2 regions of the Mesorhizobium sp. A556 genome follow, and region 1 is predicted to be linked to the other one. Evidence: riboswitches for the same ligand, from Rfam matches in the RefSeq annotation. Region 1 holds a riboswitch; the other holds the start of a gene.
The links. A riboswitch is a leader RNA that binds a small molecule or an ion and turns the genes downstream of it on or off. The one in region 1 is predicted to bind thiamine pyrophosphate.
Positions count from the first base shown of each region.

Region 2: another riboswitch for thiamine pyrophosphate. It lies ahead of ACX3P0_RS24805 (YkoF family thiamine/hydroxymethylpyrimidine-binding protein); the one in region 1 lies ahead of thiB (thiamine ABC transporter substrate binding subunit).

Region 1 is NZ_JBTMXA010000003.1:334,672-353,970, forward strand. It holds gene ACX3P0_RS10120 (ABC-F family ATP-binding cassette domain-containing protein) at 1-568, opposite strand, end outside; gene ACX3P0_RS10125 (thiamine diphosphokinase) at 571-1,215, opposite strand; TPP riboswitch at 1,317-1,431, shown strand; gene thiB (thiamine ABC transporter substrate binding subunit) at 1,474-2,469, shown strand; gene thiP (thiamine/thiamine pyrophosphate ABC transporter permease) at 2,508-4,130, shown strand; gene thiQ (thiamine ABC transporter ATP-binding protein) at 4,127-4,900, shown strand; gene ACX3P0_RS10145 (M48 family metalloprotease) at 5,188-6,591, shown strand; gene ACX3P0_RS10150 (RNA polymerase factor sigma-32) at 6,606-7,463, opposite strand; gene ACX3P0_RS10155 (amino acid ABC transporter substrate-binding protein) at 7,797-8,570, shown strand; gene ACX3P0_RS10160 (amino acid ABC transporter permease) at 8,710-9,390, shown strand; gene ACX3P0_RS10165 (amino acid ABC transporter ATP-binding protein) at 9,387-10,145, shown strand; gene ACX3P0_RS10170 (TetR/AcrR family transcriptional regulator) at 10,108-10,767, opposite strand; gene ACX3P0_RS10175 (oxidoreductase) at 10,899-12,935, shown strand; gene ACX3P0_RS10180 (TIGR02302 family protein) at 12,982-15,567, opposite strand; gene ACX3P0_RS10185 (hypothetical protein) at 15,991-16,128, shown strand; gene ACX3P0_RS10190 (DUF2794 domain-containing protein) at 16,176-16,556, shown strand; gene ACX3P0_RS10195 (glutamine amidotransferase) at 16,553-17,266, opposite strand; gene ACX3P0_RS10200 (tellurite resistance TerB family protein) at 17,399-17,881, opposite strand; gene ACX3P0_RS10205 (heme biosynthesis HemY N-terminal domain-containing protein) at 17,933-19,299, opposite strand, start outside.
Region 2 is NZ_JBTMXA010000034.1:1,111-10,744, reverse strand. It holds gene ACX3P0_RS24815 (type 2 periplasmic-binding domain-containing protein) at 42-383, shown strand; partial or broken gene scpB (SMC-Scp complex subunit ScpB) at 495-970, opposite strand; TPP riboswitch at 1,474-1,587, shown strand; gene ACX3P0_RS24805 (YkoF family thiamine/hydroxymethylpyrimidine-binding protein) at 1,580-2,188, shown strand; gene ACX3P0_RS24800 (ABC transporter permease) at 2,223-3,023, shown strand; gene ACX3P0_RS24795 (ABC transporter ATP-binding protein) at 3,020-3,760, shown strand; gene ACX3P0_RS24790 (ABC transporter substrate-binding protein) at 3,757-4,767, shown strand; gene repA (plasmid partitioning protein RepA) at 5,034-6,236, shown strand; gene repB (plasmid partitioning protein RepB) at 6,236-7,267, shown strand; gene repC (plasmid replication protein RepC) at 7,423-8,628, shown strand; gene panC (pantoate--beta-alanine ligase) at 8,691-9,554, opposite strand; gene panB (3-methyl-2-oxobutanoate hydroxymethyltransferase) at 9,551-9,634, opposite strand, start outside.

The sequences.
Region 1 (19,299 bases):
CGAGCCACACCGTTGCGCGCGACACGCGCTCCAGAAAGCGGCGGTCGTGCGAAATGACGATCAGCGCCGACGAGGTGCGAACCAGTTCCTCCTCCAGCCATTCGATAACCTGAAGGTCGAGATGGTTGGTCGGCTCGTCGAGCAGCATGATATCCGGCTCTGGCGCCATGACGCGAGCAAGGGCCGCGCGCCGCGCTTCACCGCCCGAAAGATCGGCCGGGCGCTCTTCACCCGTAAGCCCCAGATGCTCCATCAGATAGGTGGCGCGATGCGGATCGTCGGCCGGCCCGAGACCCGCCTCGACATAGGCGCGCACGCTGTCGAACCCATCCATGTCCGGCACTTGCGGCAGATAGCGGATGGTTGCCGAAGGCTGGCGGAAGACTTCGCCGTCCTGCGGTTCGATCAGGCCGGCGGCGATCTTAAGCAGCGTCGATTTGCCGGAGCCGTTGCGGCCGACCAGCGCGATCTTGTCGCCGGCGGAGGCCATCAGTTCGGTGCCGTCGAGCAGCGGCGTGCCGCCGAAAGTCAGTTTTATTCCGTCGAGATTGAGCAGCGGAGGGGCCATTTTCAGCTTCCTGCCAGCGGATAGGGATGAACCAGCAGCATGGCGCGGCCGCTGCCGAGCGTGATGCGCAGCCGGCCCCTGACTTCGTTGGATATCGTCAGCGACGAACCGAAGGCGACCTCGACATTGTTCAGCGGCCATTTCGCGCCCTCGACGGTGAGCCCGGAAAGGTCGGAAAAGCCGAGAACCGAAAACAGCGTGCCGGTGGCGTAGTCGAATTCGTGCGTACCGTGCGGCAGCGGAATGCCTTCCTGCGCGCCGCTGGTCAGCAGGATCCCGGTTCCGCTTTCGGCAAGTTGCACCGCCAGCGCCAGATGCAGGAAGGCGTGATCGGCGCGCGCGCCGCCGAAAGCGCCGGCAAGGACCAGCGAGGTTGCGCCGCGTTCAAGGGCTGCCGCGATCGCCAGTTCGCCATCGGTCTTGTCTTTTTCCGGCGGAAAGGTCTGCCGCAGCGTCGAGGCGAGATGATCTGGCAAATTGGGCGGCACGGAATCGAAATCGCCGACCCACAGTTCCGGCGTCAGGCCGAGCGTGACGGCATGGCCTATGCCGGCATCGGCGGCGATGATGCGGGTGTCCGCGATCTGACGTTCAAGCAAAGGCGTGCGCACGAGATCGCCGCCAAGCAGGATGGTGAATTGGCTCATGGCCGACGCCTCTATCAGCCCGGCATCGGAAACGGAAGCCGCGCTTGCATCACCGCGACAAACTTCGCTTGCCTCCCACCCGATCCCACCCTATGTCTCAGGGTGCTCTAACGGGGTGCCGGACGCGTTTTTCGTGGACCGGCTGAGAGGCAATCCTGCCAACCCGCTGAACCTGATCCGGTTTGTACCGGCGGAGGGATTAGTGCTTCGGTAGCCCGACGCCTCAATTCCTTTCAACACTTGGCAAAGGAGGCGCCGATGCGCATTTTTTCTCTACTCATTATTCCAGCCCTGGCGCTGCTCGTTTCTCCCGCTTCGGCGGCGGAAAAACTCACCGTTTATACCTATGAAAGTTTTACCGCCGAATGGGGCCCCGGCCCGCAGGTGAAGAAGGCGTTCGAGGCGGAATGCGGCTGCGAGGTCGACTTCGTCTCGGTCGCCGACGGCGTGGCGCTGCTCAACCGTGTCAAGCTGGAAGGCGCTTCGACCAAGGCCGATGTGGTGCTCGGCCTCGACACCAACCTGACCGCCGAGGCCAAGGCGACGGGGCTGTTCGCCCCACATGGCGCGGTATCCGACGTGACCGTTCCGGGCGGCTGGAGCGACGCTATTTTCGTGCCCTATGATTACGGTTATTTCGCCGTCGTCTACGATACCGAAAAGCTGAAGAACCCGCCGAAGAGCATGAAGGAACTGGTCGAGGGCGACCCGTCGCAAAAAATCGCCATTCAGGATCCGCGCACCTCGACACCGGGCCTCGGCCTGCTTTTGTGGGTGCGCTCGGTCTATGGCGACAAGGCACCGGAAGCCTGGGCCAAGCTCAAGGATCGCGTTCTGACGGTGACGCCGGGCTGGAGCGAGGCCTACGGCCTGTTTACCAAGGGCGAAGCGCCCATGGTGCTGTCCTACACGACGTCGCCCGCCTATCACATGATCGCGGAGAAGACCGACCGCTACCAGGCGGCATCCTTTGCCGAAGGCCACTATCTCCAGATCGAGGTCGCGGGCGTCACCACCACCGGCGCGAAAAATCCGCTGTCGCAGAAGTTCATGGCGTTCATGACCGGCCCGAAATTCCAGGACGCCATCCCCGAAACCAACTGGATGTTCCCGGCCGGCAAGATGGACAAGCCGCTCGATCCGGCTTTCGACAAATTGGTGAAGCCGGCCAAGACGCTGCTGTTTTCGCCGGAGGAAGTCGCCGCTAACCGCAAGGCATGGGTGAGCGAGTGGCTTGATGTGATGAGTAAGTAAAATTGACGACGCTGTCTGATCAGAGGGATTGCTAGGCCATGCGCGTTGGCCATCCCGCCGATCCTCGCATCGCCACCGGCCTTGCCGCACTTGGCTTCGTCACCATCCTGATCGGCGGCGCCTTCGCGGGCCTCGCCGTCGAGGGCGCGCAAAACACTTCCGGGGCGGTCGCCGCCTTCGATCCCTATCTGTTCCGCATCGTTCGCTTCACGCTTTGGCAGGCTACGCTATCGACGCTTTTGTCGGTGCTGCCGGCGCTGTTCGTGGCGCGCGCCTTGTCGCGGCATCCGCGCTTTTTCGGCCGCAGCGTCATCCTGCATTTGTTCGCCGTGCCATTGGCGCTGCCTTCCATCGTTGTCGTGCTGGGTGTTCTGGCGCTCTATGGCCGCGCCGGCTATCTCGCCGGCATTCTCTCGACCGTCGGCGGTGAAAGCTGGCCCGGCATCTACGGCATTTCCGGCATTCTCGTCGCCCATGTCTTCTTCAACCTGCCGCTTTGCGTGCGGCTGTTCCTGGAAGTGTTGCAGACAGTGCCGGCCGACCAGTGGCGGCTGGCCAGCCAACTTGGCATGGGGCCGCGTTCCGCCTTCCGGCTGATCGAATGGCCGGCACTACGGCAGGCCGTGCCGGGCGTTGCCGGTCTCGTCTTCATGCTGTGCGTCACCTCCTTCACCATCGTTTTGATGATGGGCGGCGGGCCTCGCGCGACCACGCTGGAAGTCGCCATCTACCAGGCGCTGCGCTTCGATTTCGACCCCGCCCGCGCCGTGGCGCTGACCGCCTTGCAGGTTGCGCTTACCTTTGCCGTGGTGCTGGCGCTGGCGCGCCTTGGCGCCAACACCACCGGCGACGCCAATCTGCCGGTCGCGCCGCGCCGGTTCTCAACGCCGGGCAGGACCGAGACGGCGCTCAATTCCACGCTCATTCTTGTGGCGCTGCTGTTCGTCGCCGGGCCGATGCTTGCAACGGTTGTAGCCGGCCTTCAGGCCGACCTTGGCCGGCTCGCCGGCGAAGACGCTGTGCGGCAGGCGACGCTGACCAGCATCGTGCTGGCCGTCCTGTCGGCACTGCTTTGCGTGCTGCTTTCGCTTTCGCTGGTGACGGCACGCCGGGCGCTGGCGCTGCGCCGCAAGGGCAACGCGAAGAAATCGCTGCTGGAACATTTGACCGACACAGGCGCAAGCTTCGTGCTGGTGGTGCCGCCCATCGTCATCGGCGCGGGCTGGTTCCTGCTGCTTCGCCATTTCGCCGATGTCTTCGCCATCGCGCCCATCATGGTCGTGACCGTCAATGCGGTGATGGCGATGCCCTTCGCCGTTCGCGCCGTGCGCCCGGCCTATGATGCGGCCAGCGAGCGCCACGAGAAACTGTGCGCGCTGCTCGGCATTTCGGGCTGGAACCGGCTGAGGCTGATCGACTGGCCTTCGCTTCGCCGCCCGTTTGCCACGGCCTTCGCCTTCGCCATGGCGCTGTCGCTCGGCGATCTCGGCGTCATCGCCCTGTTCGGCAGCGATGCCGTGCAGACGCTGCCCTATCTTCTGCTGGGCCGCATGGGCAGCTACCGCACGCAGGATGCCGCCGGACTGGCGCTGTTGCTGGGGCTTGTCTGCCTTGCGCTGATGTTTGCCGCCACCCGCATGGGAAAGGAAAAGCCGTCATGAACGCCGGTGCGGAAAAAGGGGGAGCTGCTGTGCGTCTCGATCGGGTCTCTTTCAGCTATGGCGAGGCCCCGCTTTTCTTCGATGTCGCGTTCGCGCCGGCAACCGTCACCGCCATCATGGGGCCGAGCGGTTCGGGAAAATCGACGCTGCTCAATCTGGTTGCTGGCTTCGAGACGCCGCAAACCGGCCGCGTGCTGATCGCAGGCCGGGATATCACGGCGGACCCGCCGGCGGCGCGACCCGTTTCGATGGTGTTTCAGGAGAACAACCTTTTTGCGCATCTGAGCGTCGAGCAGAATGTCGGGCTGGGCCGTTCTCCGGCCTTGAGACTGGGCGATGCCGACCGCGCGGCTGTGACCGATGCGCTTGCGCAAACCGGACTTGCCGGCAAGGAAAAGCGCCTGCCGCATGAATTGTCCGGCGGCGAGCGCCAGCGGGCGGCGCTTGCCCGCGTGCTGGTGCGCGAGCGGCCGGTGCTGCTGCTCGACGAGCCTTTCGCCTCGCTTGGGCCGGCGCTCCGCGAAGACATGCTCGATCTTGTTTCCAATCTGCAGGAGGCGCGCGCCATGACGATCCTGTTCGTCACGCACCAGCCGCAGGATGCACGCCGCATGGCCAAGGCCATCGTATTCGTGGAGGATGGCAAGGTCGCGGCAACCGGGTCCGTGGGCGATTTTTTCAACGGCGCTGGACCTGAAGCGTTCAGGCGCTATATCGGAACTGAAACCGGTGACGGCGTATCACGCGATGTTGCCCGAAAGCAGACATAATTTACGGCCAAGACCGCTGCATGGGCGACGGGGAATCCTTGCCATGCAGGGTTGAGTATGGCTAGGTCCGGCTACTCGGCCGATTCTTTTGGTGCCGGATTTTTGTGGCTTGGCCGTTCGTATTCCGGGATGCGAAGGACCGGTTTCGGAAGATTGTTATGCTCGAACCGTTCCCTGGAACCCGAAAGGAAGCCACCCTGCCTGTCGGCGTTCACCGCACTTGCCTGCGTTCCCTGACGCGAACCATCGCGCTGGGCAGCCTCGCTATTGCGCTCGCAGCGTGCCAGATGGTCACGCCGGATATCCAGGAATCGGGATTCCAGCCATCAAACAAGCCGGTCACGGTCGACAACGTCACCGCCAACAACAAGCTCGCGGCACTCGCCAAGGCGCAACACCCGCGCATTCTTGCAACCTATGGCGGTGAATATTCCGACCCGAAGCTGGAGCGGATGGTGGCCAAGGTGGTCGGCAGCCTCACCACGGTATCGGCCAACCCGACCCAGACCTACCGCATCACCATCCTGAACTCGCCCAACGTCAACGCCTTCGCGCTGCCGGGCGGCTATCTCTACATCACGCGCGGGCTTCTGGCATTGGCCAACGATTCGGCGGAACTCGCCGCCGTGATCGCGCATGAAATGGGGCACGTCACCGCCAACCACGGTCTGCAACGGCAGCAAAAGGAAGCCGAGGAAGTGCTGGCGACCAAGGTCGTGTCCGACGTGCTCGGCGACAGCCCGACCGCCAAGGCGGCGCTGATCCGCGGCAAGCTCAGAATGGCACAGTTTTCGCGCAACCAGGAGTTGGAGGCGGACGCCATCGGCATCAAGTCGGTGGGCGAAGCCGGCTATGACCCCTATGCCGCCGGCCGTTTCCTGCAGTCGATGTCGGCCTATACCGATTTCCGTTCGATCAGCGGCGCAACCGATGCCAGCCTCGACTTCCTGGCGACCCACCCCAACACGCCGCAGCGCATCGAATTGGCGCAGCGCCACGCGCGCGAATTCGGCCCGCCCGGCGTCGGCACCGTGGACCGGAATTCCTTTCTGGCCGGCATAGACGGCCTGCTCTACGGCGATACGCCCGAGGAAGGCTATGTGCGCGGCAACACCTTCATGCATCCGCGCCTCGGCGTTTCGTTCTCGGTGCCGGACGGCTTTTCCATCGACAATTCGGCAGCGGCGGTGACGGCCACCGGACCGGGCGACATGGCGGTGCGCTTCGACGGCGTAGCCATCGACAAGAGCCGCTCTCTGCTCGATTACGTCCGCAGCGGCTGGGTTGCCGGCCTCGACAATGCCAGCGTTCGCGAGGAAACCATCGACGGCAACGAGGCGGCAGTCGCCAAGGCCAGCGCCGATGGCTGGCAGTTCGATATCGCCGTCATCCGCGCCAACGGGCAGGTCTATCGGTTGCTGACCGCCGCACCCAAGGCCAGCACCTCGCTCGATGCCGTGGCGCGTACGGTCAGCGGCAGTTTCCGCGTACTGAACGCCGCCGAAAAGGCCGCGCTGAAGCCGCTGCACATCCGTGTCGTCACCGTAAAGCCGGGCCAGACGATCGGTACGCTGTCGGCCATGATGGTCGGTGTCGACCGCAAGCTGGACCTGTTCCTGGTGCTGAACGCCATGTCTCCCGGCGCCAGCGTCTCGGCCGGCGACAAGGTGAAAATCGTTACCGATAGATAGGGGCCGGATGCCGTTCAGGCGGCCAGGAATTCGGGGTTCTGCTTTACCAGCGCGGTTTTAAGCTTTTCCATCGCGCGCACCTCGATCTGGCGCACGCGTTCCTTGGAGATGCCCAGTTGCGCGCCCAGCGCCTCCAGGGTCGCGCCCTCGTCGCTCAGCCGGCGCTCCTCGATGATCCGAAGTTCACGCCCGTTAAGCCCCTGAAGGGCCTCCCGCAACCACAGCGCGCGCCGCTCGACATCGATCGCATCGCCTGCGATCTCATCGGGCAGCGGGTAATCGGAAACCAGGAAATCCATCCGTTCCGCCGCACCGGCCTCGTCGGCAAGCGGCGCGTTAAGCGAACTGTCCGGCGCCGAAAGCCGGGAATCCATCATCGCCACATCCGCTTCGGAAACGCCGAGCGCGTCGGACACCTGCCGGTAGAGCGCATCGTTCGTCAGCGGGCCGTCGCCGGTGGCGAGACGGGCGCGCAAGCGTCGAAGGTTGAAGAACAACGCTTTTTGCGCCGAACTGGTGCCGCCGCGAACGATGGACCAGTTGCGCAATATGTAGTCCTGCATCGAGGCCCGTATCCACCACGTCGCATAGGTGGAAAAGCGGACCTCCCGATCCGGGTCGAAACGGGCGGCGGCTTCCAGCAGGCCGACATGGCCCTCCTGGATCAGGTCGCCGGCAGGCAGGCCGAAATGCCGGAATTTCGACGCCATCGAAATGACGAGGCGCATATGGGCCACAGTCATGCAATGCAGCGCATTCTGATCGTTGTCCTGCTTCCAGCGCAGCGCCAGCAGATGTTCCTCCTCGCGCTCGAGATAGGGAGCTTTCATGGCCCTGCGAATGAAGGTGCGACCGGCAGTATCTTCCATAATTGCGCGCTCCCATATCAGACCCGGCTGCACTCAAATGCCGGCGCTCGGACGGGGTAAATGCTTGAAATGTTCGTGCATCGCCCTAGGCTGAAAATAACGTGCCGGGCCGGAAAATGGTTCCGTCGGTCAGGCGGCAATAGCGATCGCGCTTCCACCGCTGGAAGCACACCATCGTCTTTCCGGGATACTCGGTATGAAATACCCCATATGGTCCATCATTAGAAAATCATTCCTTATTTTGCCAAGGCCACTCTGTCAGATTGCGCCTCATTCAAACACCGGCGAACGGTCGGCAAACATCGGCGAAACGGCCGGAAAGCAGGGTACCCCACCATGAAATGGCTCAATTCACTCATCATCGCCGGCGCCGTGCAGGCGCTGGCGCTGACCGCCTCCTTCGCCGGCGCCAACCTCGACCAGATCAAGGCCGACGGCGTCATCAAGATCGGCACGGAAGGCACCTACGCGCCTTTCACCTACCATGACACCGACAACAAGCTGGTCGGCTTCGACGTCGAGATCGGCGAGGCGATCGCCGCCAAGCTGGGCGTCAAGCCCGAATTCCTCGAAGGCAAGTGGGACGGCCTGATCGCCGGCCTTGACGGCAGCCGCTATGACGCGGTTATCAACCAGGTCGGCATCACGCCGGAGCGCGAGGCGAAATATGCGTTCTCCGACCCCTATATCGCCTCCAAGGCGGTGCTGATCGTCAAGGGCGACAACACCGACATCAAGTCCTTCGCCGATCTCAAGGGCAAGAAGTCGGCGCAGTCGCTGACCTCGAACTTCGGCAAGCTGGCGCAGGAGAACGGCGCGGAACTGGTCGGCACGGAAGGCTTCGATCAGTCGATCCAGCTCCTTCTGACCGGCCGCGCCGACGCCACCATCAACGACAGCCTGTCCTTCCTCGACTTCAAGAAGCACAAGCCGGACGCCAATGTGAAGATCGCCGCGCAGGAAGAAAACGCCGACCATTCCGGCGTCATCGTTCGCAAGGGCGACCCGGAACTGGTCGAGGCGATCAACAAGGCGCTGGCCGACATCAAGGCCGACGGCACCTACCAGAAAATCGCCGACAAATATTTCGGCCAGGACGTTTCGAAGTAAGAACCGGACGGCTCCCAATCCGGTTTTTATGCGGCGAGTTGTCTTTGACGGCTCGCCGCTTTTCGTACGATATGAAGCACTGGGCTGTGCCAGTGGCGGTATCCGCCCCTAGCCGTGACCCCGCAAGGAGATGTTTCCCGTGCCCCATTGGCTGCAATTGATGCTGGATTCGCTCGGCCCCCTGTTGTGGGCCGCAGCCGTCTTCACCGCGCCGCTGACGCTTTTGTCCTTCGCCTTCGGGCTGACTGTCGGGCTGGTGGTGGCGCTGATCCGGCTGTTCGGGCCAAAGCCGCTGGTCGCGCTGGTGCGTTTCTATGTCTGGATCTTTCGCGGCACGCCGCTTCTGGTGCAGTTGTTCCTGATCTTCTACGGTCTGCCTTCGGCCGGCATCCTGCTCGACAACTTTACGGCCGCGCTGATCGGCTTCACCCTCAATGTCGGCGCCTACACATCCGAGATCATCCGCGCCGCCATCGGCTCCGTGGCGAAAGGCCAATGGGAGGCGGCCTATTCGATCGGCATGAGCTGGAGCCAGGCGATGCGCCGCACCATTCTGCCGCAAGCGATGCGCGTGGCGGTGCCGCCGCTCTCCAACACCTTCATTTCACTGGTCAAGGACACGTCGCTTGCCGCAGCCATCACGGTGCCCGAGATGTTCCAGGCAGCCCAGCGCATCGTCGCAACCACCTACGAGCCGCTGATCCTCTATGTCGAGGCGGCGATCCTCTATCTGGCCATGAGTTCGGTGCTGTCGGCCCTGCAGACGCGGCTCGAGGTGCGCCTCAACCGCTATGGCGGCTTCCTGGAGGCACGGGCATGATCGGCCTTACCGACATCGAAAAGCATTTTGGCGAAAACCATGTGCTGAAGGGCGTCAGCGTCACCATCACGGAGGGCAGCGTCACGGCCCTTGTCGGCCCCTCGGGCGGCGGCAAGAGCACGCTGCTGCGCTGCATCAACCTGCTGGAGATCCCGACCTCCGGCAGCGTGCGCATCGGCGACGACAAGCTGGTGTTCAAGCCGGGAGAACGGCTCGCCACGAAGGACATCCAGCGGCTTCGCCGCCAGACCGGCATGGTGTTCCAGAACTTTCAGTTGTTTCCGCACCGCACCGCCATCGAGAACGTCATGGAAAGCCTGACGACTGTGTTGAAATGGCCGGCCGAGCGCGCCAAAATGCGAGCAATGGAACTGCTCGAGAAAGTCGGCATGGCGCACAAGGCCGACGCATGGCCGGCGACCCTGTCGGGGGGCCAGCAGCAGCGCGTGGCGATTGCACGGGCGCTGGCGCCTTCCCCAAAAGTGCTTTTGTGCGACGAGCCGACCTCGGCGCTCGATCCCGAACTGGCGCAGGAAGTTGTCGATGTGCTGGGTACATTGGCCAACGAAGGCACGACGATGGTGATGGCGACGCACGATCTTCGCCTCGCCTCGAAAATCGCGCGCGAAGTGGTTTTCCTCGACGCCGGTGTCGTCGTCGAAACCGGGCCGTCGGCCGAGTTGTTCGGCAATCCGCAACGTGAGCGCACCAAGCGCTTTATCGCGACCCTGCGGCAGGAAGCGGAAGCGAAATAGCGGGAAAGCCGTATCGCGCGTGAAAACGCTCGATCTCGCGCGGTTTCGGCGCCTGCCCGGTGAAGATTTCGACATATTCGGGGATGCGCCGCATGCGCGTTGCAAGGTCTTCATCGACCTTCATCGAGATATAGCCGATCTGGACAAGATAGATGGTGCGCGCCCGCACGTCGGCCTGCGAAGGGTCGCAGCCGAAGCGCACGAACATCGACGTCAGCGCCACGATCCGCGCGGTATCCGCCTCGGCGACATGAGCCGCGACATCGGCGGACTGCAGCGCCCAACTGCGGATGGCGAATTCGAACTGTGAATCGAAAAGAGCGCCGTCGAGCCAGCAATCGAAGACGTTGAGCATGGCTTCGGCAATGCTCTCGGCATAGGCCTGCGACTGCCGCACGATGCCGCCCGTATTCGTGGTGCGCCAGCGTTCGACCAGCGCCGCCAGCAGCGCATCCCTGTCCTTGAAGAACCAGTAGAAGCTGGTGCGCGAAAGCTTGAGTTTCTGCGCAAGCGGAAGGATGCGCACCGCATCGACGCCAGCATCGATCAGCGCGTCATAGGCCGTTTCCAGCCAGGTCTCTGCGGAGCCTCTCCAGCCCGTATCGGTCGCCCTTTGATCCATCGGGCGAACCTAGCAGGCACGCCTTGCAGTCGCAACGAAAATGTACAGCGTGGTCTATTCAACGTACACTTAAGTGCGTATAATATACACCGTTGTACATTTCACTTCGCCGCGTCGATCAGGAGCCATGCATGTTGAACGATCCCCTTCTGCAACCCTACCAGTTGAAGCACCTGACGCTGCGCAACCGGCTCATGCTGACCTCGCATGAACCGGCCTATCCGGAAGACGGCATGCCGAAGGAGCGTTACCGGGCCTATCATGTTGAACGGGCCAAGGGCGGTGTCGCGCTGACCATGACGGCCGGTTCGGCTGCGGTGTCGCGCGACAGCCCGCCCGTGTTCAACAACGTTCTCGTCTACAAGGACGAGGTGGTGCCGTGGCTGAAGGCGCTGACCGACGAATGTCACGACCATGGCGCGGCGGTGATGATCCAGCTGACCCATCTCGGCCGGCGCACGCGCTGGGACAAGGGTTATTGGCTGCCGGTCGTCTCGTCCTCGCACGAAAGGGAAGCGGCCCACCGTGCCTTTCCGAAGAAGCTCGAGGACTGGGACATCGAGCGCATCATCACCGACTATGCGGACGCTGCCGAACGCATGAAGGCAGCCGGTCTCGACGGCATCGAGCTACAGGCCTACGGCCATCTGATGGATCAGTTCTGGTCGCCGCTGACCAACGATCTCGACGAGCCTTATGGCGGTTCGCTCGACAACCGCCTGCGCTTCACCTTCGACGTGCTGCGCGCCATCCGCAAGCGGGTCGGGCCGGACTACATCGTCGGCATCCGCTACACCGCCGACGAGGTGCTGGAGGGCGGCGTCACCCGCAAGGACGGGTTTGAGATTTCAAAAAAGCTCAAGGAATGCGGCATGGTCGACTTCCTCAACGTCATCCGCGGCCATATCGATACCGACCCCGGCCTCACCGACGTCATTCCGGTGCAAGGCATGGCGAGTTCGCCGCATCTGGATTTCGCCGGCGAGATCCGCGCTGCGACGAACTTCCCGACCTTTCACGCCGCCAAGATCCAGGATGTGGCGACCGCGCGCCATGCCATCGCCTCGGGCAAGCTCGACATGGTCGGCATGACGCGCGCCCACATGACCGACCCGCATATCGTGCGCAAGATCGTCGAGGGGCGCGAGCACGATATCCGTCCCTGCGTCGGCGCAACCTATTGCCTCGACCGCATCTATCAGGGCGGAGCCGCCTATTGCATCCACAACCCGGCGACGGGCCGCGAGACGGAAATTCCGCACGACATCCCCAAGGCAGCGAAGAAGCGCAAAATCGTCATCGTCGGGGCCGGGCCGGCCGGTCTGGAGGCCGCACGCGTTGCCGCCGAGCGCGGCCATGAGGTGGTGGTGTTCGAGGCCGCGAGCCATGCCGGCGGCCAGGTCCGGCTGACCGCGCAAAGCAAGCGCCGGCGCGAAATGATCGGCATCGTCGATTGGCGTGTGGCGCAATGCACGGCCAAAGGCGTCACCATCCATTACAGCACATGGGCCGACGCCGATGCGGTGCTCGGCGAAAAGCCCGATGTCGTCATCATTGCCACCGGCGGCGTGCCGCATACGGAAATATTGAGCGCCGGCAACGATCTGGTGGTGTCGTCCTGGGACATCATTTCCGGCGACGTCAAGCCGGGCGGCAACGTGCTGGTGTTCGACGACGCCGGCGACCATAGCGGCCTGCAGGCGGCCGAGGTCATTGCGGCGAGCGGCGGCAAGGTCGAAATGATGACGCCGGACCGCTCCTTCGCGCCGGAAGTCATGGCGATGAACCTCGTTCCCTATATGCGTTCGCTGCAGAAGCTCGACACGACCTTCACCGTGACCTACCGGCTGGAAGCCGTGAAGCGGCAAGGCAACGGCCTCGTCGCCGTCATCGGCAGCGATTATGGCGGCGTTGCCAGGGAGCGGCATGTCGACCAGGTCGTCATCAACCACGGCACCATCCCGCTGGACGAGCTCTATTTCGAGCTGAAGCCGCAATCGAGCAATCTTGGCGTGCTGGACCACGGCGATTTCATCGAAGGCAAGCCACAGGCCAGTGCCGGCAACCCGCAAGGCGCGTTCCAGCTGTTCCGGATCGGCGATGCGGTCGCCTCGCGCAATACGCATGCGTCGATCTACGACGCCCTGCGGCTGGTGAAGGATTTGTAGGGAGGCCGAAGCAAGGCGGCCCAAGCCGCCTTAGCGGCCCGATACCCTATTTGAGTTCGAGCAGGCGTTCGAGATAGCTGCGCTCGATATCAGGCGACAGCGCATTGCCCAGCCGCTTGCGAATGGCGTCCAGAATCCGGCGAGCGCGCTGCACGTCGATCTCGTCCGGCACCTTGACCGAATCGCCGAAGTCCGGCCCCTGTGTGGCGCGCGGCCGGCCAAGCGGATCGCGATCGCCATCACGCTGGGCGCCGCCCTGGCTGTTGCCCTTGTCGCCCTGCATGGCCTGCATCTGCTTCATCATGCTCCTGGCGCCGTCGCGCAAGGCTTCCAGCGCCTTGCCCTGATGGCCAACCGCATTGTCGCCCTCGCCCTCCCCAAGCGCCTGTTCGGCGCTGTCCATCGACTTGCCGGCCTGGCCGAACCCTTCATTCGGCTCAAGCCCCATGCCCTCAAGGCCCTTCTTGAGTTTTTCGAGGTCGCCTTCCAGTTTGCCCTGGCCCTCCTGCAACTGCTTCAGGGCCTCGGCGAACTCTTCCGGCGTCATGGACTTGCCTTCTTGGGGCTTGCCATCCTGCGGTTTACCCTGTGCGCCGGGCTGGCCCTGATCGTCCAGTTCGCCGAACGGATTTTGTTCGCCCTGTTCGCGCTGCTGCTGGCCGCGCCGCGCCTGATCCATGCGGAACGTCTCGTTCATCATCTCCTGCTGGCGGCGCATGATCTCGCCGAGCTTGTCCATCTGCCGGCGCATCTCGCTGTCCTGCTGGCCCGGCTGCTGCTGACGCCCGGCCTGCAGATTGTTCATCATGTTTTCGAGCTGCGACAGCAATTCCTGCGCCTTGTCGCGATTGCCGGACTTCGCCAGGTTTTCGATCTGGTCCATCATCTTTTGCAGATCGCTCTGGCGAAGCTCCTTGGCCCCCTGCTGCGTCTGGGCCGATTTCTGGTTCTGCTGGCGCTGCGCGAATTCCTTGAGGAAATCGTTCATCGCCTCGCGCAATTCCTTCATCGCCTTGTCGATCTCTTCGTCGCTGGCTCCGTTCTTCAGCGCGTCCTGCAAGGCCTGCTGTGCCTGCCGAAGCCGCTTTTCCGCCGCCGACAAATCGCCTTCCTCGATGCCGAGCGCGATCTGCCACAGATAGCCGACCTCGTCGCGCAGCTGATCGTCGCTGACGGCCAGCTTCAGGCGCGTTCTGGCGCTGATGATCGCCAAATAATGCGTCATGTTGTCGAACGTGTCTTCCGGCCTGAGCGTGATCGCGTCCATCAGGTCGAGCACGCGCTGCTTGGCGTTGGCGTCGAGAGCCAGCAGGCGGCGCTGCTCGATCACCGCCAGCGCCAGCGGGTTGGTGAACGGCCTGGCCGGCATGACGAGCGTCTTGCTTTCGCTCATTGCCGTCTGCCCGGCATCGTCGGTCGCGACAAGCTTCAACGTGACCGGCGCGCCGGCCCAGACATGCTCCGTCAGATCCTTGATGGTTTTGGCGGCGTTCGCCTTGCCGCCGCGGCGCGGCAGCGCCAACGGCATTTCAGGCGGGCCGTAAAGCGGCCGGGCGTTGGGCGCAGGCGCGTCAGCGAGCGCGAAGACGGCCTTGGCCGAAGCCGCGCCATAATCGTCGTCGATCTGGTAGGCCAATTCGGTCGTGCCATTGGCGGCGTGCCTGGGTTCGCCAACGAAGCGGATTGCCGGTCGCGCATCGGGCGTGACCGAAAACGTCCAATGCGCGAGTTCATCCTCGGCCGCCTTCAGCGCCAGCCTGCCGTCGACAGTGAGCTTGCCGGCGAACTGCCTGGCCTTGGCTGGAGCCGCGCCCCCGGCCGCCATTTGTGCGGCAGGTGCCGGCGCTGCGGTCGGTTCGATGGCGCGGCTGTTGCCGCTGGCATCGACGAAGGCAAGCGTTTCTTCGCCGGACCCGCCGGTAACGCGCAGCGCAACCTCGCTGCCCGCCGGTACGGTGACGGCGGCGCCATCCTGCCCTGCGACCGCGGTAAGGAAGATCGGCGGCTTGCCGGTATAGGCCGGTGGGGTGACCCAGGCGTCGACACGAGGCGGGATCGCATCGTGCACTGCGCCTGCGCGAAACGCGTCTGCGGCCCGGCCGCCAAGCGGGCCGAAGGAAAATGCGAAGGCGACGACCACGGCCAACACCGCAATTGCACGCAGACCCCAGGGGTCGCGATCGGGAACCTGCGGTCGCGGAGCATCGGCGGTAACGCGCTCCAGCGTCGCGGCCATGCGCTTCTGGTGCTCGCGCCACAAGGCTTGCGCAAAGCCCCTTTCCGGGCCGCTCGGCCTGTCGGCCTGCGCCTGAAGCGGGCTGTGCAGCAGGGCGTTGGCGGCCTCGATGCGCCGGTCGATCTCATCGGCCTTCGGCAGCCGGAAAAAGCGGAGCGGGTAGAGCGCGGCAAGAGCGGTGATGCAGAACACGGCAAGAACGCCGAACCGCAAAATGTCCGGCATCCGCGCGAAAAGCCCGAACCAGGCGGTGCTGAGGAACAAGGCCATGACCACGAGAAGCGGCAACAGCAACGGCCAGCCGCGCTCGAAAACCATCGAGCATCGCGTAGCCAGCCTGCTAACGGCCAATCTGGCCGAAAGACCTCTGCTTTCAGTGGCGGGTCGGTCCGTCATCGGCCCCTTGTCGCTTTATTTGCGGCCGGCCCGAACAGCTCAGCCTCACAAGCTCTAAAGCACGTCGCAATCTTTCAGATTCGCTTGCCGAGCTTTAGGTCTTTGTTTTCTCGCATGTCATTACCCGAAACCGGTTCCCACTTTCGGGAGACAAGCTCTAGAATAGCAGCAAACACGGCAAAGGCGAGGCGCTGACGGTAACGCGGGTCCCGAATATGAAAAGGCCGACGCCAGCTTGCTGCTGACACCGGCCTGTATTCTGGAATCGTCGCACCTCGCCTTTTTAACAAAGGCTGAGGTTGGTTCGATCCGACTCAGGCCCGTGGGCGGGGGGCTTGGGGTTTACGAGCAAGTGCCGGACCGAACCGTCTCAGGCAACGCAGCCAAGATTGACGGACAATGGGGCGGCAGGGCGGGTAAAAAATGGCTAAAAAAAGGCGGGAAATCACCAATTCCGACAGGGCGTTCGTCAAACGTGACTGGACTACGGCGCAGTACCTGTCGTCCGCCGGTTTTGGCGCGGGCTTGCAATTGGCGGGCGAAAGCGCAACCTTAGGCTAGACAACAGATATGCAAGGCTGGGGCCGTTTAGCCGTGAAAGGGTTGGCATGACCGATGGTGGCTCGGAGGATGGGGACGCATCGGGAATATTGATACCGCTTCATGAGGCCCGCCGCCAACGGCTCGATCTTCCGGTCGCGTTCGAACGGCGGGAACTGGAACAGATATTGAGGCTGTACGGCCGCATGGTTGCCGCCAATGAGTGGCGCGACTATGCCATCGATCATCTGAGCGACCGCGCCATATTCTCCGTGTTTCGCCGCACCAGCGAGGTGCCGCTTTTCCAGATCGTGAAAGACCCCCGGCTGGCGCGAAAGCAGGGCGCTTTCAGTGTTGTCGCCGCCGGCGGGCGCATCCTCAAGCGCGGCCACGAATTGACCCGGGTGCTTGGCGTGTTCGATCGGACTTTGAAGCTGGTCGACGCCTAGCGCGGTTCCAGCGTTCCGAACACCGTCTGCAGGAACTCGCCGAGCCAGCGCCTGAGATGCATGTCCCAGATCAGCCGGCCGCCAAGATGGTCGCGGCCGGGTTGCGCGCCCGGAAGCTCGAAGCGGTGCGCACCGTGCACCACCCAGCGGTGCATCATCATTTGGGTCAGTTCGGCGTGGAACTGAACGCCCCAGGCATTTTCGCCATAGCGGAAAGCCTGGTTGGGATAGGTTCCGCAGGTGGCCAGAAGGGTCGCGCCGCGCGGCAGCGAAAAGCCCTCGCGGTGGAACTGATAGACTTGGCTCGGCCACCGCATCAGCTTTTCGCCCTCCTCGGTTGCCTGGAGCGGATACCAGCCGATCTCGACCAGCCCGTCGCCATGGCTTTCGACCTTGCCGCCGAGATGGTTGACCAGCATCTGAGCGCCCAGGCAAATGCCGAGAAAGGGGCGGTTCTCCTTCAGCGGGACGGCGAGCCAATCGGTTTCGCGGCGGACGAATTCGTCGCTGTCATTGGCGCTCATCGGACCGCCGAACATGACCGTTCCGGCATGATCGTCCAGCGTTTCAGGCAGGGCGTCGCCCAGCGGCGGACGCCGAATATCGAGATCGAAGCCCGCTTCCAGAAGCATGTGGCCGACGCGGCCCGGACTGGAGTTTTCCTGATGCAGAACGATGAGGATTTTTGGCCGGCATGGCTGTGATGGCATTCCTGGAAAATCCTGACTGTCCACACCGCCTAAAGCACGTCGCGATCTTTCAGATTCGCTTGCCGAGCTTTAGGTCTTGTTTTCTCGCATGTCTTTATCCCGAAACCGGTGCCCACTCTCGGGAGACATGCTTTAATCGTCGCTGGAGACGCCGCCGGCCTGGGGCCATTCCGCGGCTGCCTTTTGCCGGGCGGCGATGCGGTCCTGCCGCTCCACGCCCAGCAATTCGGCAACCCGCCACACGACATTGTCTTCCAGTTCGTGCAGTTCGCCGTCCGCATAGACGATACTCCACATCAACCCGACAAAAGCCTTGCGGCCGTCGGCGTCGAGATGGCGCTTCAGCACGCTGGTGAAGGCATAGAGATCGACCGCCTCGCCGTCCGCCTTTTCACCGGCCTTGGCCAGTGCGTCGAGTTCCGCGCCCGTCACGCCGTAGCTTTGCGACAGCACCGCCTTGAATTTGGCCCACTCGACGTCCTGTCGGGCGCCATCGGCGTCCATGACATGATAAAGCAGGGCCGAAGCCGCGACACGCGGATCGTCCGCCTGCGCGGCGCCCCGGCCGGCGCCGCCCGGTAATTCCTTGAGAAAGGACAGTACGCGCTCGAACATCAAACTCCTCCGATTCACCACACACTGACTTAGCGCGGAAGCGGATCACGATCAAAACAAACGAAAGCGACCGGACGATTTCGCATCCGGCTCCTCGTCCTCCGGCTCGATGCCTGGGTCGTCGGGAAGGCGCATCGGTTCGGCCGGCTCAATCGCCTCTTCATCGATCGGCACGGCGGCCAGTTCGGCAGCCGTAACCGGTGCGATGGAATCGCCTGCAGTTGCCGGTTCCTTCTCCACCGGAGCAGCCTTCGGCAGGAGTACCGGGCGATCGGCCTCAACCACAACCGGCGACGCTGTCGGCGCGGCAAGCACGGGAGCATCGATCTCCGGCCGGTCTTCGTCGCTTTCGATCAGTTGGCCAAGCCGTTCCATCGGCGCGCGCCATTCGAACGCGTCGAGCCTGCCCGTGACCGGCGATACCGGTGCCCAGCACTCGGAAGCGACGCCGTCGGCAACCCATTCCGGATCGCGCGGCGCCCGCACCGCCTTGGACAGAAGTTGCCTGACCTTACCCTGGTCGCCCGTATCGGCCTCCTCGATGTCGGCCAACAACAGGTAAGCCCCCTCGCGAGGGTCGATGCGGATCGCCGTCTCGGCCTCGCGGCGCGCTGTCGCAAAGTCCTGCGCGTCGAGCGCAGCGCGCGCTACCGCCATCGAGGATTCGGCATTGTTCCGCTTCAGTTCCTGCAGTTTGCGCGCCCGGTTCAAGCGGTCGAGAACCGCATCGCCGGGCCGGGCATGCGTATAGAGTTCAGCGATCTCGGGATGCGGCTCGGCCTTCCATGCCGCCTCGAGGATTTTTGCGCCTTTGCGCACATCGTTGTGCCGAAACAGCGCGCGGGCGGCAGCGACTGCGGCCGGTGCGAAGCCGGGGCGCAGGCGGTTGGCTTCAAGCGCCGCCGCCCTCGCCGCATCGGGGTCGCTGTCGAACAAGGCTTGCGCCTTGGCGGTAAGCAGCACGGCGCGGCGGTTATTGGCCGATTCCGGCTCGATCTGCCGTGTCGATTTCTGCGCGTTGACCAGTTTGAGCGCGCCGTCCCAGTCGGCGCGCTGGGTCAGTTCTTCCAGCGTCGATTCGGCCGCCCAGGCCAGTTGCGGCGCCACCTGCGCCGCGCGCCCGGCATAGTGGCGGGCGGCATTGCGGTCGCCCAGCCTTTCGGCCTCGAGATAAAGTCCCCGCAGGCCAAGCAGGCGCATTTCCGGATCGTCGAGCATGGCCTCGAATTTCCCGCGCGCCGTCTCGTGGTCGCCTTCAAGCAGCGAAGCCTGCGCGTCGAGCAGGTGGATCAGCGGCTCCTGGTCGGAGCGGATCAGCTTGGCCGCCTCCTTCGCTTTCTTGCGCGCCAGCGCTGCGTCGCCCGCACCGGCAGCGATCATGCCCGTCGACAGCGCCTGATAGCCCCGGTCGCGGCGGC
Region 2 (9,634 bases), on a different contig from region 1:
AGCCATCCCCCCTGGCGAATACGACCAGCCCTATCGACCTGATGGCGCTTGCCGACGATGAATTCGTGACTTTGGATCCAATGTATCTGAATTTCATCAGTACGGATCGAGAGTTGCTGGAATTCATGAACAGCCGCTCGCGTCTGTCTTCCCATTCGGCTCCGATTGTTGCTGCGCTCGCACAAGCGACCGGTTCTATCGCTATCGTCGACCCCTTCACAGCGGACTTTCTCGCACTTTCAAGCCGGAATGTGTGCAAGCCAATCCATCAAGAAATAAACTACGAGGTTGCCCTGGTAGGCCGAAGAGATCCGTCACTTCCGGCAAGGTTTCTAGCAGAGACGCTGGAAACAGTGATTAGGAATTGGCCCGCTCCAATATAGCTCATTAGGGGGGTACCGTAACGTTAACGCAGCATCAATCAAAATGTGGAATCTGGTGGCATGGTCGTAAATTGCAGCCGTCGCTGAAGGCGCAACGCGGCAGCGACCCACTCAAGACAGCTGCTCCTCAACGATATCGGTCTCTGCCTCTTCGCTGTCGCCCTCCCCTCGCCCAAGCCCCGACGGAATGTCGCCGGCCAGCAGTTTTTCCTTCGAGAGCAGGCCGGCATCTTCCAGGGCCTCGAAATCCGGCAGGTCACGCAGCGTGTCGAGCGAGAAGTGGGAGAGAAAGGTTTTTGTGGTGACATAGGTATAGGGCGCGCCGGGCGTCGGGCTGCGCGGCCCCGAGGCGATGAAGGTCTGGCCGCGCAGGGTACCGATCGTGTCGCGCGAAACTCCTAGCCAAAGAAGGATGAGAGTTCTCCGCGGGTGATCGGCTGGAAGTAAGCGATGCACATCAGCACCATCACTTCCGACTGCGTCAGGTCGCCTGCCCGCTGCTTTCCCCCGACGGCCGTGCCAATTGCACCGCAAATGGCGTCGGCATAGGCCGCTGGCGGTAAAGCCCTGATCCCCGCCCCGTTTGCCCCCTGCCCCTTGATTTTCAAGGCGTTCGGCCTGCTCCGCCTTGCGCAGCCATGGTGGCACCGGCGTCGTAGGCGGCGGTGTTGACCCCGCTTCAAGAGCTGAAATAAGCATGCCACGATGTGGCCTCGGTCGCAGAATCATGGACGACACCATAGATCGATCGTGCGCTTATTGCTATTCCTGCTGTCGTGATCCGCACCGCCTGTCGTGCGGAATAAAAGACTGATAATGTTGCCTTAACGATGACTTAAGCTGGTAGAATCATTGGATGAGTTATATCGGAATATCGACCCCGGTGGAACGCCTCATCCTGCCGGCGATGGTGATAATGACTTCGTCACGACACCAAATCTCGCTTGAGATCGACTGCTTCCTGGCCCAGCAGCGGATCGTCTCATAACCTAGGTAGCACCTTGACGCGGATCAGCATCGCGGGTGTGAGCGTCCTTGCCTACTTCGCACAGGAACGGCTTGCCATTTCCTCCCCGACCTGATTGATTGCGTGCATCCACAGGGGTGCTCCGTATTGCCGGGGCTGAGACGCGGGCGCCATGCCCTCAGACCCTAGAAGCTGATCTGGGTAATACCAGCGGAGCGAGGCGGGGCTGATGTTTTCTGGCGCACAAATTTCCCTTTATCCCATGACCGACGATTTCGTCGGCGTCATCATGAGCGTGCTAAGTGCGCTCGGTCCCTATCGAGACCGGCTGCGTATCGAGACCGACGATATCTCGACGCTGCTGGTCGGCCCGCCCGAAGTGCTGTTTCCAGCCATGCGCGATCTCTATGTCGCCGCCGCCAACACGGGCGCGCATTGCGTGCTTTCCGCCGCCATTTCGCGCGGCTGTCCCGGCGAACCCGACGATGAAATCTGCGCCTCGCCGCGACTTGGCGGCCCGCGCGAGCCGTTGGAGACGCGCAAGGCCGCATCCCTTGAAGCCGTCGCTGATGCCCTCATCACCGGCACGCCGGCCGCCGCTCAGTTCTCGCTCTATGTGATGGGCACCGGCGATCACATGGGCGAGATTTATGGCTGCATCGATTTCGTGAAGCGTTCGGGCGTGTTCGGCCGCTCCAAGAATTTCTGCACCCGGCTGGACGGCGATTCCGGCGCGGTGTTTGCCGTGCTCGAAGCGGCGTTCTGCCGGTTCGGCCCGCCGGCAGGGCATGTCACCATCGACCTGACGGTATCCGCGAACAGCCCGACGCCGCGCTGACGCGCGTCGCCTTTCGCATCCTCAAGGTAGTACCATGTCCCGTTTGTCCTCTTGCGCGCGTGCGCTTGCTTCCTGTTTCGGCAGGATCGGCCCTGCCCTGATTTCGGTCGGCACGCTGTTTCTCGCCTGGGAGCTTTACGCACGATTTTCGGGCATCTCGCCCACCACCCTGCCCTCGCCGTCGCGCGTGCTGGCGCAGGCGATGCGGCATCGGCAGGCGCTGTTCGACAACACGCTGCCCACCATCCGCGCCACCCTGTTTGGCTTTGCCTGTTCGCTGATGGCGGCCTTCGTGTTTTCGACGCTGATCGATTTCTTCAGGCCACTGCGGCGCGCGCTGTTTCCGGTCTTCATCATCAGCCAGACGCTGCCGCTGGTCGCCATCGCGCCGCTGGTCGTGCTGTGGTTCGGCTTCGGCCTCGCGCCCAAGATCATGCTGGTGGCGCTCGTTACTTTCTTCCCCATGCTGGTGGCGCTGGCTCAAGGGTATGAGGCGACCGACGCCGACATCCAGTCCCTGCTCGCCTCGATGGGCGCATCGCGGTTCAAGATTTTCCGGCTGGCTCGGCTGCCCTCGGCGTTGGCCTATTTCTTCGCCGGCCTGCGCATCTCGATCACCTATGCCGTGGTCGGCGCGATCTTCGCGGAATATGCCGGGGCCGCCAAAGGGCTCGGCATCTACATCCTCAACGCCAAGAACAATTTTCGCCCCGATCTGGTGCTCGCCGCCGTGCTGGTCAGCGCCTCGCTGACGCTGGTGCTGTTCGGCCTGACGCTGCTGGTCCAGCGCCTTGTCATGCCCTGGGAGCGGCTCGGCGAAAGGCGAAAGCCATGAAGCTGGAAGTGCGCCAACTGGCCAAACGGTTCGACGGGCTCGACGTGCTGGACGATATTTCGCTTCATGTCCAGGCGGGCGAATTCGTCTCGATCCTCGGTCCGTCGGGCGCGGGAAAATCCACGATCTTCAAGCTACTGACCGGCGGCATCGATGCGGATAGCGGCGACATCCGCTTCGACGGCGCGCTTCTAGAGAGGGGCAAAAAGCCCTTCGCCTTCATGCCGCAGCACGATGCGCTGATGCCGTGGCGGCGCATCATCGACAACACGACGCTTGGCCTCGAAGTGCGGGGGTTTTCCCGCAAGGCCGCGCGCGAATGCGTAGCACCGCTGTTCGCCGAATTCGGCCTCAACGGCTTCGAACGGCATTATCCCGCCCAACTCTCCGGCGGCATGCGCCAGCGCGCTGCCCTTCTGCGCACCGTGGTGCAGCAGCGCGACATGCTGCTACTGGACGAACCCTTTGGCGCGCTCGACGCGCTGACCCGCGCCGCCATGCAGCACTGGCTGATGGAGATGTGGCAGCGCCACCGCTGGACTGCCCTGCTCATCACCCATGATGTGCGCGAGGCGGTTTTTCTCTCCGACCGCATCTATGTGCTGAGCGCCCGGCCCGCGCGCGTCGTCAGCGAGATCACCGTCGCCCTGCCCCGCCCGCGTCTCGACCTGACCTCGCCAGAAGCCAGCGCCATCGAATCCCGCCTCCTGCAAATCCTGCTCAACCCAAGGACGTGACCATGCTTGACCGCCGCCAGTTTCTCGCCACTACCGCAATCCTCTTCGCCGCACGACCGGCCTTTTCCCAGTCGCGACCCGTTTCCATCGCGCTCGACTGGACGCCGAACACCAACCACATCGGCCTGTTCGTGGCGCAGGCGAAGGGCTTTTATGCCGAAGCCGGCCTCAACGTCAGCATCCTGCCCTACAGCGATACCGCCGCCGGCACGCTGGTGGCCAACCATGTCGCCGATTTCGGCGTTCTGAGTTCGCTGGCGCTTTTCACGCAGCGCACCACCGGTGCCGACCTCGTCGCTACCTATGCGATCAGCCAGGCCGAAACCGGCCGCATCGTCTTCAAGGCCGGCCGCACTGATATCCAGCGTCCCAAAGACCTCGACGGCAAGATCTATGGCGGCTTCGGCAGCGACTGGGAAAAGGCGCTCATTGGCAGCATCATCCGCAACGACGGCGGCACGGATACCTTCAAGACGGTAACGCTCGGCACCTCCGCCTATGAGGCGCTTGCCAATGGCGCGGTGGATTTCACCCTCGAAGTCTACACCTGGGAGGGCGTGAAGGCCGAACTCGATGGCAAGCCACAACGCTCGTTCCGTTACGCCGATTTCGGCGTGCCGGACCAGCACCCCAACTTCATCGGCTCAAGCCGGTCCTATCTCGACAAGAACCAGCAGACGGCCACCGATTTCATCACTGCGACCAGGCGCGGCTACGCCTACGCTGTCGATCACCCCGACGAAGCGGCCGACATGCTGGTTGCCGCCAACAGCGACGCGTTGACCGACCGTGCGCTGGTGAGCGCGTCGTTGCAGGCGCTGATCGATGGGCATTATCTCACAAGCGCGAACGGCGTCATCGGCACCATCGATCCGGCCAAGATGGAAGGGATGGGCAGTTACCTGTTCGATGGCGGTATCCTGCGTGATGGCAACGGCGATGTGGTGAAGGGGCGCCTTGATTATTCGCGCTACTACACCAATGAATACCAGGGCGAGCGGCCCTGACCCTACCCAACGGGGCGGCGATGCCGGCACAGATCAGTGCAGAATGGGGTTTCCTTTGCCGAAACGGCATTGTTGCCACCCAGCGAGCCGGCGGCATGTAGTCACCAGCGGCCAAGGCGATAGGCGTTGAGAGTTGACCGCGGTCAACTCTCGGCTTCCCGTTAACCTATCGTTAACATTAAATTTCTTGCCGGATCGAGGGAATCAGAGCTACATGCGGTTAGTGAGCTAGATGGGCGTTCAAAACGCATGTGCGGAAAATACCGATGAATGCCAAAGCCAGCCTCAAAGAGGAGATCGCTGAAGTTGATCTGCTGATCACACAGCAGGCGAACGAGTTGTCCGCGATGCTGAACGAGCATCGCTTGGCGATGTTCCCGCCGAATGCCCAAAAAACGCTCCGGCCATTCCAGCTTGCGGAGGCGGCGCAGTATCTTGGCGTCACCAGCGGCTACCTGAAGAACCTGTCTCTCGAAGGCAAGGGGCCGGAGCCGATGGTAACACCGTCCGGCCGTCGTTCCTATACGGCTGAACAACTGCTGGATATGCGTAGCTACCTCGACAAGAACAGCCGGGCGGCGGCAAAATACGTTCCTCATCGCCGAGACGGCGACCATCTGCAAATTATTGCCGTTGTCAATTTCAAGGGCGGCTCCGCAAAGACGACGACGGCGGCTCATCTTGCGCAACATCTGGCGCTTACGGGACACCGCGTTCTCGCCATTGATCTAGATCCGCAGGCATCGCTATCGGCCCTGCATGGCTTCCAGCCTGAGATTGATCACAACGAATCCCTCTATGAAGCGCTACGCTACGACGACGAGAGAAAACCGCTTTCGGCACTCGTGAAGAAGACCAATTTTCCAGGCCTCGATATCGTTCCCGCAAATTTGGAGTTGCAGGAATTTGAATACGACACGCCCCTCGCCCTTTCGAGGAAAGACGGCTCCATGGGGCAGATTTTCTTCGGACGCCTGGATGAGGCGGTGGCCGATGTCGCGGACGACTACGACATCGTCATCATAGATTGCCCGCCGCAACTCGGCTACTTGACGCTGACGGCGCTTTCTTCGTCAACGGGGATTTTGATTACCGTTCACCCGCAGATGCTCGACGTCATGTCGATGTGCCAGTTTCTTTTGATGATGGGTGAAATCATGGGGACCCTGAAGAAGGCGGGGGCCAATATGCGGCTCGACTGGCTTCGCTACCTGGTGACCCGTTACGAGCCTACGGACGGTCCGCAGAGCCAGATGGTTGCTTTCATGCGTTCGCTGTTCCGGCAACATGTGCTCGTCAACGAGATGCTCAAGAGTACCGCCATTTCCGATGCGGGGATCACCAAGCAGTCGCTGTACGAGGTCGAGCGCGCGCAATTCACCCGGTCTACTTATGACCGTGCGATGGAAGCCCTGAATCGGGTGAATTCTGAGATCGCGGATCTTATTCACGGGGCATGGGGGCGCTGATGGCCAGAAAAAATCTGCTCACCACGTTTACAGAGGGAAGGTTGACTACAGTCAACCCGCCTCCCCAAAGCGACGCGTTGCCACCTGCCATGGAAAGAACCCGCAGCCGGGGCGCTTTCGGGGCGATGACCCGGTCCATCGACGAACTTGCCGAGAAGGCGCAGGCCGCAAAGGATATCGAGTCCCGGCTTCTTGCGGGTGAAACCGTTATCGATCTCGACCCAGACGGCATCGATATTTCGTTCATTTCCGACCGTATGGACGACGATAAGGAAGCGTTCGAGGAACTGGTGGAAGCCATACGCCAGCGGGGCCAGGATTCCCCGATCCTGGTGCGGCCTCATCCCGGATCCGTCGGTCGCTACATGATCGTTTTCGGGCATCGGCGCGTACGAGCAGCCAAGGCGCTTGGAAGACAGGTGAGGGCGGTCGTCAAGGAATTGGACGACAAGGATCATGTGATTGCCCAGGGACAAGAGAATTCCGCCAGAGCTGATCTCTCTTTCATCGAGAAGGCTGTCTTCGCCTCCAACTTGGAGCGCGGAGGCTACGATCGCGATGTCATCATGTCGGCGTTGTCCGTGGACAAGACTGTAGTCTCCAAAATGATTTCCGTAACCAAGGACATTCCGGCTGAGATCATTGCGGCTGTTGGAGCCGCCAAGAACAGTGGCCGAGACCGCTGGTACGATCTTGCCAAGAAGATCAGGGTGCATGGCGGGTCGCTCGCGGACATGATCTCTTCACACGAATTCAAGACCGCGAGCAGCGACGACAGGCTGGAGATGCTGTCTCGTCATCTGACCGGAAGGACGGCAAGCAAGGCTACGGTATCTCCTGGCCAAGCGGAACCCAGGTCCTGGGCTCCTGCCGACAAGTCGGTCAGCGTTTCAATCAAATCCACGGCAAAGAAGGCTACGGTTACGCTTGAAGATGCGAACGGGCCACGCTTCGCGGAATACATCACCGGACGGCTGGATGAGCTTTACGAGGGCTTTCTGACGTCCGCCAAACAACAAAACGGAGACTAGAAGCCGCAAAAGAAAAAGGCCCCCGAACGGCGAACCGTGGAAGCCTCTCTCGTATTCCTGCAAGAGCGAGAATCGCATTTCCACGAATCAGTGTCAAGCGATGAACGTCGATTCGGCGAGCGGATTTTTTTTGCCTGATTGAAGGCGAAGGAAGAATGGAAACGGATATCGCAACGACTCCCTTTGGGAGCCGAGGGATGACGCTTGCTTATTTGCAGGCGCAAAAGGATTCTCGGGAAATTCCCGAAGGCAAGGCCGTCGACAAGTGGCAGCTCTACCGGGATATCTGCGAGGGCAAGTCGCTTGTCGGTGTTGGCGACCGGTCACTGGCGATCCTGGCGGCCTTGTTATCGTTTTATCCCGACAACGAATTGTCGGAAGAAAACGGCCTGATCGTGTTTCCGTCGAACAAGCAACTGTCGCTCAGGGCACATGGCATGGCGGAGGCCACGCTTCGGCGGCATCTGGCGGCCTTGCTGGATTGCGGCCTTATTACCCGTCGCGACAGTCCGAACGGCAAACGCTACGCCCGCAAGGGCGTGAGCGGCGGCCTGGAGGATGCCTTTGGCTTCTCGCTGGCGCCGCTTCTTGTTCGCTCCGAAGAGTTCCAGATGGCGGCCGAGCGCATTCGCGCGGAGAACAGAGCCCTCAAGTTGATGCGCGAACGAATCACGCTGCACAGACGCGATATCTCCAAACTCATCGAGGTGGCTGTAGAGGAAGGTGCTTCTGGCGACTGGGGAGGCCTGTGGAGGCAATACCGAGCGATCGTGGAGGCAATCCCGCGCCGTGCAGTCTTGCACGAACTGACGGCTATCGTTGCTGACCTTGCCGTCCTGCGCGATGAAGTGGGCATCATGTTGGAAAATTTCATAAAAACCACGAATGTAGGCGCCAATGAGTCTCATAATGAGCGGCAGCAATCTGATTCAAATACCAATGCCCCTTATGAATTTGAACCGGCTTTAGAAAAAAGCAGGGAAGCGGGTGAGCTAGAGCGACGCACGCAGGAGCCGCCGAAAGGCTATCCACTGGGACTAGTGCTAAAGGCCTGCCCGGAAATTGTCGATTACGCAGTCGACGGGATCGACAATTGGCGTGATTTGATGGCCACGGCGGCGCAGGTGCGCGGCTATCTCGGGGTTTCGCCGTCGGCCTATGAGGATGCCTGCCATACAATGGGGGCGGAAACCGCTGCCATTGTGATCGCCTGCATCCTGCAGCGAGCCCAGCACATCCATTCGGCGGGTGGATATCTTCGGGCGCTGACCGAGAAGGCGAGGGCGGGTGAGTTTTCCGTTGGGCCGATGATGATGGCTGCGTTGAAGGCGAGTGGGGCGACAACGAGGATGGTGGGGTAGGGCGCGATGACTTTTTCGGCAAGCGGGTTGTGTTTCGACACGTCTGGGAGCCAAGCCGCTTGCTACATTTGTCCGGCGCTTGCCGGAACAACGACATTATCGATCAGTCGGGTTTCGCCAAGCCAAGCGGCAGTCAGCAGGCGGGAGGGTAGATCTGCCCGAACAAGCGGCGCAAGATCAGTTTCCGAGCGCAATTCGAGATATTCAGCCTCGCGAAATCCGGCGGCCATGATCGATTTCTTGGCGGCTTGCAGAACAGGCGCGGCCTCGACACCTGTTGAGAGTTTTTTCGCGGCGGCGGTCAGAATTGACGCCAGTTTTGGAGCGATTGCCCGCTCCTCGCCTGAAAGGCGGACATTGCGGGAAGAAAGCGCCAGGCCATCGGGCTCACGAACGGTTGGACAGCCAATGATTTCTATCGGTATGTCGAGGTCGCGTGCCATGCGGCGCACGACCTGAAGTTGCTGAAAATCCTTTTCGCCGAACAAGGCGATGTCTGCACCGGTCTGAAGAAACAGCTTTGCTACAACGGTGGCTACCCCGTCGAAATGTCCAGGACGTCCTGAGCCACAAAGCCCCTCACTGACGCCGCTTACCGAGACGGTGGTGGAGAAGGCCGCCGGATAAATTTCCTCGGAGTGCGGTGCATAGAGCAGATGCGCCCCCAGCGGGCCTAGCTTGGCGGCGTCTTCATGTTCGGTGCGGGGATAGGCGGCAAGATCGGCCGCGTTGTTGAACTGTTTTGGATTGACGAACAGCGTGACGATGACCCGATCCGCCTTCGCCAAGGCGGTGCGAACAAGGCTGAGATGACCCTCATGCAGCGCACCCATCGTTGGAACAACGCCGATAGTGGCCTTTTCCCCGCGCCAATCGGCGACGATGGACCGAAGATCGGCACGCGTACGAACGATCGGGACGCTCATATGTCGGATTTCTTTGTCGCGGAGAGCTTTGTGATGCCGAATATATGTTCATCCGTGGGGAATAGTCGCTCGCGAACCTC